2 regions of the Pseudomonas sp. HD57-3 genome follow, and region 2 is predicted to be linked to the other one. Evidence: predicted binding sites of a transcription regulator. Region 2 holds the regulator's gene; the other holds the start of a gene.
What was found. The regulator FliA, encoded in region 2, starts transcription of late flagellar genes. The targets are predictions, from matches to a motif close to CTAAAGTTTNNNNNNNNNNNGCCGNTAA.

Region 1 (5,522 bases), 1.6 Mb from region 2:
GGTGAGCTTGGTGCGTCGATCGTTGATCTCGGTACCGACCGGACGGTTAGCTTCGGCGATACGGTTTTCGTCGGAGGTTTCCACCCAGTCCTGGCGCAGCCCCAGCGAGAAGCGCCACTTGTCCATCTCGATCAGGTCTTGCAGGTAAACGCCGGTCTGCTCCAGGCGCCGCAGATAGCTGGTCTCGCCGTACGGCGTAATAGCGGAATTGCCATACACCGGGTTGAACGCATTGATCGGCGCCAGGCCGCCACTGGTCCAGTCGACCACGGTTTTGCGCCGCTGATAATCCGCTCCCATCAGCACCGTGTGCTTGGTCGCGCCGGTGAAGAATTCAGCCTGGAGCATGTTGTCGACGATGAATGCGTGCAGACGCTCGTCACCGCCGGTGTAGTAGCGATTCAGTTCGTTGCTGGTCGGCGACGTCCAGCCATAGGCGTACACCTGATCCATGTTCACTTTGGAATCAAGGTAGCGGAAGTTCTGCCGCGCGGTGAAGACGTCGTTGAAGCGGTGTTCGAACTGGTAACCGAACGACTGCTGATCACGGGAGTAACCATCGATGCCCGGCTCGCCTTCGAAGAAATGCGGCGAGATGCGATTGCCGTTGCGCTGATGAATCGTGCCGTCGGCCGGCACGCCACCGTGGTAGCCGCCATCCGGGTCATGCTGCAGATACGCCTGCAGGGTCAGCGAAGTATTTTCGTTGAAATCGATGCTGACAGTTGGCGCGAGAGCGAAGCGTTTTTCCTTGTTGTGGTCGAATTGCGTGTCGGACTGATCCGTCAAACCGATCAGACGATAGGCGATACGCTTGTCGTCATCGACCGGTCCGCTGAAGTCAAAACCGACACCGCGCTGGCCCTGAGTACCGACCGTGGCCTGAACCTGGTGATAGGCCTCGTACAGCGGCTTCTTGCTGGTCAGCGCCACCAGACCGCCCGGCGAGCTGCGGCCGTAGAGCACCGACGACGGGCCCTTCAGAATATCGACACGCTCGAGGAAATACGGATCGACCTGCATCGTGCTGTAGGTGCCGCTGTCGCCCATCGACTTGAGGCCGTCGAGGTAGATGTTGTCCACCGAGCCATCGTTGAAGCCGCGCATTGCCACGTAGTCGTAACGGTGCGTGGCGCCGTAAGGATTGGTCAGCACGCCGGGGGTGTAACGCATGGCCTGGGACACGGTTTGCGAGCCCTGGTCGTCCATTTGCTCACGGGTAACCACGGACACGCTTTGCGAAGTTTCCAGCAGCGCGGTACTGGTCTTGGTGGCGATCTGGCTGTGCGTCGCGTTGTAGCCGTCCATGCTGCCCAGCGCGTTGCCGAGGGCGAAGCCTTTGATGTCCGTGGTTGGCAGAGCCAGTGCTTCGGTTTCCGCGACCGAGCGCAACACATAGCTGCTGCCGTCCTGGCTGACCGCCTCCAGACCCGAACCGCCGAGCAGATGACTCAGCGCCTGATCGGTCGAATACTCACCCTGTACACCCGGTGACTGCCGGCCCTGGGTTTGCTGCGGCGTCATCGACAACGTGATGCCCGCCTGGCGCGCGAACTGGTTGAGCGCATCGCCCAGCGGTCCGGCGGCGATGTTGTAGCGGTGGCTGCTGACCTCGCTGGCATTGGCCGCCATGCTCAGGCTCGGCAACACGCCAACGCCCAGTGCAGTAGAGAACAGCGCCGCCCGAACGGCGTGACGCAACAGGCCCGATTCGGCAGAGAAATTCAGAGGGTTCTTACACGTAACGCGCGCAGTCATTGTAGGTTTCCGTAGGCAGTCGCGAAGGCTGAGTTGAAGTGCTTACTGACTAAGCCGGACTTGCCACGAAAACCCGCCAAAATAATTTCAGGCCACAGACTCCAGCGTCACCCACCATCGGGTGCGGTAGCGCAATTGCACCGGCAGGGTCTGCGGCAGGATCGCCAGCAGCTTGTCGGTGTCCTCAAGACGGAACACGCCGGACAGGCGCAAATCCGCAATGTCCGACGCACATTTCAGAAAGCCCTGTCGATACCGGCCGACTTCGCTGAGGAAGTCGCCCAGCCGCATGTTGCGGGTCACGATCAGCCCGTCGACCCAGGCACCGGCGTCCATGTCCAACGGTGGCGCCGGGCGAACTTGATGGTGATCGATCAGATAGCTCTGACCGGCGATGGCCTCTGTCGAGTTGCCGGCGGAGTGAATCGCGACCCGGCCACTGGTGACGCTCAGGCGCGTGCATCCATCTTCCTGGCGCAGAATGAATCGCGCCTTGAACGGCTCGTAACTGCCATGACGACTCTGAACCCGCAGTGGTCGGTCAAACGACGCACCTTCATCGGCACCGCCACAGGTGACGATGATTTCGCCACGGGTCAGCTTGATCAGCCGTTGTTGCGCGGTGTAATCGAGATCCACGCTGCTGGCGGTGTTGAGTTCGATCCGCGTGCCGTCCGGCAACTGGAAACCACGGCGCTCGCCGGTGGCGGTGGCGTAGTCGGCGCTCCACTGTTGCCAGGCGGAAGTGTCTTTGGCCAACCATCCCGCCGAGCCCATCAGCAGCGCGCCGGACAACAGCTTCAACGCCTGACGTCGACCCAACCCCTGGGCACTGTTTTCCAGCGTGTTGAACGCCACCTGCGCACCGGGCACGGCGCGCAGATTGTGGGTCAGTTCGGCTTGCAGAGACTGCACCCGTTGCCAGGCCAGTTCGTGATCATGGTGTTCGGCGCGCCATTGTTCGCACTGGCGATTCAGGCGCGGGTTGCCATGGTTGTTGCGCAGGCGCAGGAGCCAGTGAATGGCCTGGCGGACGACCTGTTGCGGTGGCTCGGCGCGTCGGCCAAGCGAGAGGTTATCCACCGGCATCAGTTTTCGTACCGCAGCACGTAGCAGTGAAATAGGGCATCGGCGACGTAGCGTTCTACCGAGCGCAGGGACAGGCCCATCTGCTCGGCGATCTGCTTGTGGGTCAAACCTTCGCACTGCGCCAGCAGAAACGCCTGACGGACTTTCGGCTTCAAGCCTTCAAGCATGCGGGCAATGCTTTCGAGCAGTTCGATCACCAATGCGCGGGATTCGGCACTCGGGGTTTCGGCTTCGGGCAAATGGGCGATGGTTTCCAGACAGGCGCGTTCAATTTCTTCACGACGCCAATGATCGATCACCAAACCCCGAGCAACCGTGCGCAAGAATGCGCGAGGTGCCTTGAGCTCCAGACGCTCGGTGCGTTGCAACAGGCGCACGAAGGTGTCCTGAGCCAGATCCGCCGCATCGGCGGCATTGCCCAGCCGCGCGCGCAACCAGCCGTTGAGCCAGCCGTGATGACTACTGTAAAGCGCCTGTACTGCAAACTCAGGTGAGGACATGAACGCGACAGCCCGAACGTCACAAATGATAATTAGTCGCATTGTCATCAAGGGTTACAGAATTTGCAACCGGCGCTGCAAAACAGTCATCAAAAAATGACAGGCGAGCGCTCTGGCACGCCGTTCGGCGGGAATCTGGCAGAAATGCCGTCCATTTCCTGCAAAGCCCTAAGTTTTCTCCGAAGCGTGCCGACAGACTGGTGAGACATGCGTGCACCAAAGTAGAGCAGCCATCAGAACGCTGCCTGCGCTGTACATGGAATGTTGCATCCGGAACGCATCCCCACTTTTGGCATAAGAAGTCCCATGAAATGAATCTCAAGTTCAGCCATAAAATCCTGTTGGCCGCCTCGGGCGTCGTGGTCCTGGCGTTCGCGCTGTTCACTTTGTACAACGACTATCTGCAGCGAAACACCATTCGCCAGAACCTCCAGTCCTCCGTCCAGCAGGCCGGCGACCTGACCGCCAGCAGTGTGCAGAACTGGATGAGCGGGCGGATTCTGGTGCTGGAAAACCTCGCGCAGAACGTCGCCCATCAAGGCAAGAACGCCGACTTCCCGGGCCTGGTCGATCAACCGGCCTTCACCTCGAACTTCCAGTTCACCTACGTCGGCCAGGCCAACGGCGTGTTCACCCAGCGTCCTGACGCGAAGATGCCGGACGGCTACGACCCGCGTCAGCGCCCTTGGTACAAGCAAGCCGTGGCCGCTGACCAGACCATGCTGACCCCGCCATACATGGCCGCCGTCGGCGGTCTGGTGGTGACCATCGCCATGCCGGTGAAAAAGAACGGCGAGCTGCTCGGCGTCGTGGGCGGTGACCTGAGCCTGGAAACCCTGGTGAATATCATCAACTCGGTGGACTTCGGTGGCCTGGGCCACGCGTTCCTGGTCAGCGGTGACGGTCAGGTGATCGTCAGCCCGGACAAAGATCAGGTGATGAAGAACCTCAAGGACATTTACCCGAACGCCGGTGTGCGCATCGAGAAGGGCAACCAGAACGTAGTGCTCAACGGCCAGGAACGCATCCTGTCGTTCACCCCGGTCGCGGGTCTGCCGAATGCCGAGTGGTACATCGGTCTGTCGATCGACCGCGACAAGGCCTACGCCGCACTCAGCCAGTTCCGTACCTCGGCAGTGATTGCGATGTTCGTCGCGGTGGGCGCGATTGCAGTCTTCCTGAGCCTGCTGATCACCGTCCTGATGCGTCCGCTGATCACCATGGGCCGCGCGATGCAGGACATCGCCCAGGGTGAAGGTGACCTGACTCGCCGCCTGGTAGTGGAAAGCAAGGACGAGTTCGGTGAGCTGGGCAGTTCGTTCAACCAGTTCGTGGAGCGGATTCACGCGTCCATTTCCGAAGTGTCTTCCGCGACTCGCCACGTACACGACCTGTCGCAACGGGTGATGGCATCGTCCAACGCCTCGATCATCGGCTCCGACGAGCAAAGCGCACGCACCAACAGTGTGGCTGCCGCGATCAATCAACTGGGTGCCGCCACCCAGGAAATCGCCCGTAACGCGGCCGATGCTTCGCAACACGCCAGCGGCGCGAGCGAGCAGGCCGATGACGGTCGTCAGGTGGTCGAGCAAACGATTCAGGCCATGACCGAGCTGTCGCAGAAGATCAGCCTGTCGTGCACCCAGATCGAAACCCTGAATGCGAGCACCGACAACATCGGCCACATTCTCGATGTGATCAAAGGCATCTCCCAGCAGACCAACCTGCTGGCGCTCAACGCGGCCATCGAAGCGGCCCGTGCCGGTGAAGCCGGTCGCGGTTTTGCGGTGGTGGCGGACGAGGTACGTAACCTCGCTCACCGCACCCAGGAATCGGCGGAAGAAATCCACAAGATGATCACCTCGCTGCAGGTCGGTTCCCGTGAAGCGGTGACCACCATGAACGCCAGTCAGGCGTCGAGCGAAGAGAGCGTTGAAGTGGCGAACCAGGCCGGTCTGCGTCTGGTCAGCGTGACCCAGCGCATCGGCGAAATCGACGGCATGAACCAGTCGGTGGCAGCGGCTACCGAAGAGCAGACTGCGGTGGTGGAAACCCTCAACGTCGACGTCAACCAGATCAACCTGCTGAACCAGCAGAGCGTGGCCAACCTCAATGAAACGTTGAAGGATTGCGATGCGTTGTCGCAGCAGGCCAACCGTTTGAAGCAACTGGTCG
Region 2 (5,522 bases):
TTCGAACTCAACAGCCTGCGCGAACTGATGGAAGTGCAACTCGGCACTCTGGCCTGGAACCAGCTGCAAGGCAGCCGTCCGGCCCAGGCCAATCTGTACCGTCGTCTGCAACGCATCGGTTTGTCCGGCCCGCTGTCCCGTGATCTGCTGTCGATGATCACCGAGATCGACGAACCGCGTCAGGCCTGGCGCATGCTGCTGGCGCACCTGGCACGGATGATTGCCGTACCGGAAGTCGAGCCGCTGGAAGAGGGTGGGGTGATTGCCATGGTCGGTCCTGCCGGCATGGGCAAAACCACCACGCTGGCCAAACTGGCCGCCCGTTACGTGCTCAAGTACGGCGCGCAGAACATCGCGCTGGTGAGCATGGACAGTTTCCGTATCGGCGCGCAGGAGCAGCTCAAGACTCTGGGCCGCATCCTTAACGTTTCGGTGACCCACGTCGATCCGGGCCAGTCCCTGGTGCAGGCGCTGGATCCACTGCTGCGCAAACGCGTGGTGCTGATCGATACCGCCGGCCTGCAAGCCAGCGATCCTGCCCTGCGCATGCAGCTGGAAAGTCTGGCCGGTCGTGGCATTCGGTCGAAAAATTATCTGGTGCTGGCAACCACCAGCCAGAAACAGGTTCTAACCGCCGCTTATCACAGTTACAAGCGTTGCGGGCTGGCCGGGTGCATCCTGACTAAACTGGATGAGACGGCCAGCCTTGGCGAAGTGCTGAGCCTGGCGATCAGTCACGAACTACCGGTCGCCTACCTGACCGATGGGCCGCGTATTCCGGATGATCTGCATCTGCCGCGCCGTCATCAACTGGTCAGCCGCGCCGTCAGTGTGCAAATGCAGGAAGAACCCAGCGAAGAAGCCATGGCTGACATGTTCGCTGATATCTACCACAGTCCGACCAAGCAGGTTGGCTGAGGTAATGAACCGTTTTTGTACCTACATCGATGGTCTGCCATGCATTGTTCCGGTTGTGAACGCGCAGCCAGTAATGTGGCCTCCGTCTATGCAAGACAAGGTAAAGAAATAACATGGGCAGCATGCATCCCGTACAGGTGATCGCGGTGACCGGCGGCAAAGGTGGCGTCGGCAAGACTAATGTGTCAGTGAACTTGTCCCTGGCGCTGGCAGAGCTTGGCCGTCGGGTCATGCTGCTGGACGCCGACCTGGGGCTGGCGAACGTCGACGTTCTGCTGGGCCTCACACCCAAACGCACCCTGGCCGACGTGATCGAAGGCCGCTGCGAGCTGCGCGACGTGCTGTTGCAAGGCCCCGGCGGAATCCGCATCGTGCCCGCCGCTTCCGGCACCCAGAGCATGGTTCACCTGAGCCCGGCCCAGCATGCCGGCCTGATTCAGGCATTCAGCGACATCGGCGACAATCTCGACGTGCTGGTGATCGACACCGCTGCGGGTATTGGTGACTCGGTAGTCAGTTTCGTTCGCGCGGCCCAGGAAGTGTTGCTGGTGGTCTGCGACGAGCCGACCTCGATCACCGACGCCTACGCGCTGATCAAACTGCTCAACCGCGATTACGGCATGAACCGCTTCCGCGTCCTGGCCAACATGGCCCAGAGCCCGCAAGAAGGTCGCAATCTGTTCGCCAAGTTGACCAAGGTCACGGATCGCTTCCTCGACGTCGCCCTACAATACGTCGGCGCGGTGCCCTACGACGAAAGCGTGCGCAAGGCGGTGCAGAAGCAGCGTGCGGTCTATGAAGCCTTCCCGCGTTCCAAGTGCGCACTGGCGTTCAAGGCGATCGCACAGAAGGTCGACACCTGGCCGCTGCCCGCCAACCCGCGCGGCCACCTCGAATTTTTCGTCGAGCGCCTCGTGCAGCAAACGGCAGGACCTGTGCTATGACCGCCAGCGGTATGAACCTTTACAAAAAGTCGGCGCGTGACGCGCAGTACGAGCTGATCGAGCGTTACGCGCCACTGGTCAAACGCATCGCCTACCACTTGCTGGCGCGATTGCCGGCCAGTGTGCAGGTTGAAGACCTGATCCAGGCCGGGATGATCGGCCTGCTCGAAGTCTCGACCAAATACGACGCCAGCAAGGGCGCCAGTTTTGAAACGTACGCGGGCATCCGGATCCGCGGTGCGATGCTCGATGAAGTCCGTAAGGGGGATTGGGCGCCACGCTCGGTTCACCGCAATACCCGTATGGTCAGCGACGCGATTCGCTCGATTGAAGCTAAAACCGGCCGTGACGCTAAAGATCACGAAGTTGCGGCCGAACTCCAATTGAGTCTCGACGATTACTACGGGATTTTGAACGACACCCTGGGCAGCCGGCTGTTCAGTTTCGACGACCTGTTGCAGGACGGCGAACACGAAGGGCTGCACGAGGATGGCGCCAGTGCTCATCTGGAGCCGTCGCGCGATCTGGAAGACGAACGTTTCCAGGCCGCGCTGGCGGACGCGATTGCCAATTTGCCGGAGCGTGAGCGACTGGTGTTGGCGCTGTACTACGACGAAGAGCTGAACCTCAAGGAGATCGGTGAAGTCCTTGGCGTCAGTGAATCGCGGGTCAGCCAGTTACACAGCCAGTGCGCGGCCCGCTTGCGGGGGCGTTTGGGGGAGTGGCGAGCGCGCTGAAGGCAGTGTGGGGACACTGCGAACGAGGCTGGTGCGGTGGTGAACGGCACCGGTCTTGCTCTGTTGTGCTCCAGACAGTCATCGAGTGTTTTGCCGGATTGATTGAAATGGCGCGTCCAGGTGCTGGGCGCGTTTAAGACTGCTTGGAGGTCGAATTGAACAAAGACATGAAAATCCTCATCGTTGATGACTTCTCAACGATGCGGCGGATCATCAAGAACCTGTTGCGTGATCTCGGGTTCACCAACACCGTTGAAGCCGACGATGGCACCACTGCCATTCCGGTGCTCAACAGCGGCAGCATCGACTTTCTGGTGACCGACTGGAACATGCCTGGCATGACCGGTATCGACCTGCTGCGCCACGTCCGTGCCGATGAAAAGCTCAAGCACCTGCCAGTGCTGATGGTGACCGCTGAAGCCAAGCGCGAGCAGATCATCGAAGCGGCCCAGGCCGGCGTGAACGGCTATGTGGTCAAACCTTTCACGGCCCAGGCGTTGAAAGAAAAAATCGAGAAGATTTTCGAACGCATCGGCTGATGAACGCGCGGGGGAGCTATGGAGCATAACGAATCTTCACAGGGCGATTTTGAGTCGACCCTGAAAAAACACGCGGTCGAACTGGTCGAGAGCCTTGAAAAAGGCAAGTTCGGCGACGCTGTGCAACTGATCCATGAGCTCAATCAGACCCGTGACCGTGGCCTGTACCAGGAAGTGGGCAAGCTCACGCGTGAACTGCACAGTGCGATCGTCAATTTCCAGATCGATCCGCACATGCCGCAGGCTGAGGAAGTGTCGCAAATCACCGACGCTACCGAGCGCCTGGGCTACGTGGTCAAACTGACCGAAGCTGCCGCCAACCGCACCATGGATCTGGTGGAAAGCGCGACCCCTGTGGTCAATGGCCTGGCTGACGAAGCCCAGGCCTTGAGCGCCGATTGGAGCCGCTTCATGCGCCGTGAGGTCGGGGCTGAAGAGTTCCGTGAACTGGCGCGCCGGGTCGACGGTTTTCTGGCACGCAGCAGCGCGGACAACCGCGCGGTGTCGAGCAATCTGAACGACATTCTGCTCGCCCAGGATTACCAGGACCTCACAGGCCAGGTGATCAAGCGCGTGACCCAATTGGTCACCGAAGTCGAAAGCAACCTGCTCAAGCTCGTGCTCATGGCCAGCCAGGTGGACCGCTTTGCGGGCATCGAACATGACCGTGCGGCGATGCTTGCTGAAAAAGATCCACAAAAACATCTCTCGCAGGGTGAAGGTCCGCAGATTCATGCCGATAAACGAGAAGACGTTGTGTCCGGTCAGGACGATGTGGACGATTTGCTATCCAGCCTTGGATTTTGAGTTTTTTTGGGTTTTTAGACCTGTAGGAGCACCCCATTAATGAGCTTCGGCGCCGATGAAGAGATCCTTCAGGATTTCCTGGTTGAGGCCGGCGAGATTCTTGAGCAACTGTCCGAACAACTGGTCGAGCTGGAAAGCCGCCCGGATGACGCAGATCTGCTCAACGCAATTTTTCGCGGTTTCCACACTGTAAAAGGGGGCGCCGGCTTCCTTCAGCTCAACGAGCTGGTGGAGTGCTGTCACATCGCCGAAAACGTGTTCGACATCCTGCGCAAGGGTGAACGACGCGTCGATGCAGAACTGATGGACGTGGTGCTCGAAGCGCTGGACGCGGTGAACAGCATGTTCAGCGAAGTCCGCGATCGCAGCCCGATCACCGCCGCCACCCCGGAACTGCTGGCCGCCCTGGCGCGTCTGGCCGAACCGCAATCGGCGGATGAAGCCCCGGCTTCGCCTGTTGCCGAGATGATCGAAGAACTGGTCGTCGAAGGCGATTCGGGTGACATCACCGATAACGAATTTGAACAGTTGCTGGACTCGCTGAACGCCGTCAAGGCCGAAGCCGAAGCCCCGGCGGCTGCCGCTGCACCTGCTTCCACCGAAGCGGCCAGCGATGAAATCACCGACGCGGAGTTCGAGTCGCTGCTCGACCAGTTGCATGGCAAAGGCCAGTTCGCGGCCGACGCTGTGGCTCCGGCCGCTGCTGCACCGGCTGCTCCGGCGGCGGGCGACAGCTCGGACATCACCGACGACGAATTCGAAGCCTTGCTCGATCAGTTGCACGGCAAGGGCAACTTTGCCGTCGATGCACTGGAATCGGCAATTGCTTCGGTTCCTGCGACGGCTGCTCCGGCAGCGGCTGCGGCCGGTAGCGATCTGATCAGCGATCACGAGTTCGAATCGCTGCTCGACGATCTGCATGGCAAAGGCAAGTTCACTGACGTCGCCACCGGTGCCGTCGTGACTGCTGGCAATGCTTCGGCTGTTGCAACACCTGCTGCGAAGGCCCCGGCCGCTGCGGCAAAACCTGCTGCAAAAGCGCCTGAGCCGAAAGCCGAACCGGCCAAACCGGCTGCCGCTGCGGCACCGGCTCCGGCCCGTGCACCGGCGACTCCACCACCGGAAAAACCGGCGAGCGAAGCCGAGACCACCGTACGTGTGGATACCGCGCGTCTCGACGAAATCATGAACATGGTCGGCGAGCTGGTGCTGGTGCGTAACCGTCTGGTGCGCCTGGGCCTGAACAGCGGCGACGAGTCGATGCAGAAGGCCGTGTCGAACCTCGACGTGGTCACCGCCGACTTGCAGACCGCCGTCATGAAGACCCGGATGCAGCCGATCAAGAAAGTCTTCGGCCGCTTCCCGCGTCTGGTTCGCGACCTGGCACGTCAGCTCAAGAAAGAGATCAACCTGGAACTGGTGGGCGAAGAGACCGACCTCGACAAGAACCTCGTCGAGGCACTGGCCGACCCGCTGGTCCACTTGGTGCGCAACGCGGTCGACCACGGTATCGAGTCGCCGGAAGAACGTGAAGCTTCGGGCAAGGCCCGTGGCGGCAAGGTGATCCTGGCGGCCGA

Region 1: the regulator FliA is predicted to act here: its motif matches at 3,516-3,543, upstream of AC0R79_RS01710 (methyl-accepting chemotaxis protein).

What each region holds. Positions count from the first base shown of each region.
Region 1 is NZ_CM148568.1:364,842-370,363, forward strand. It holds gene AC0R79_RS01695 (TonB-dependent siderophore receptor) at 1-1,758, opposite strand, end outside; gene AC0R79_RS01700 (FecR domain-containing protein) at 1,846-2,847, opposite strand; gene AC0R79_RS01705 (sigma-70 family RNA polymerase sigma factor) at 2,847-3,347, opposite strand; gene AC0R79_RS01710 (methyl-accepting chemotaxis protein) at 3,659-5,522, shown strand, end outside.
Region 2 is NZ_CM148568.1:2,005,297-2,010,818, forward strand. It holds gene flhF (flagellar biosynthesis protein FlhF) at 1-918, shown strand, start outside; gene fleN (flagellar synthesis regulator FleN) at 1,032-1,862, shown strand; gene fliA (RNA polymerase sigma factor FliA) at 1,859-2,599, shown strand; gene AC0R79_RS09055 (chemotaxis response regulator CheY) at 2,767-3,138, shown strand; gene AC0R79_RS09060 (protein phosphatase CheZ) at 3,157-3,945, shown strand; gene AC0R79_RS09065 (chemotaxis protein CheA) at 3,985-5,522, shown strand, end outside.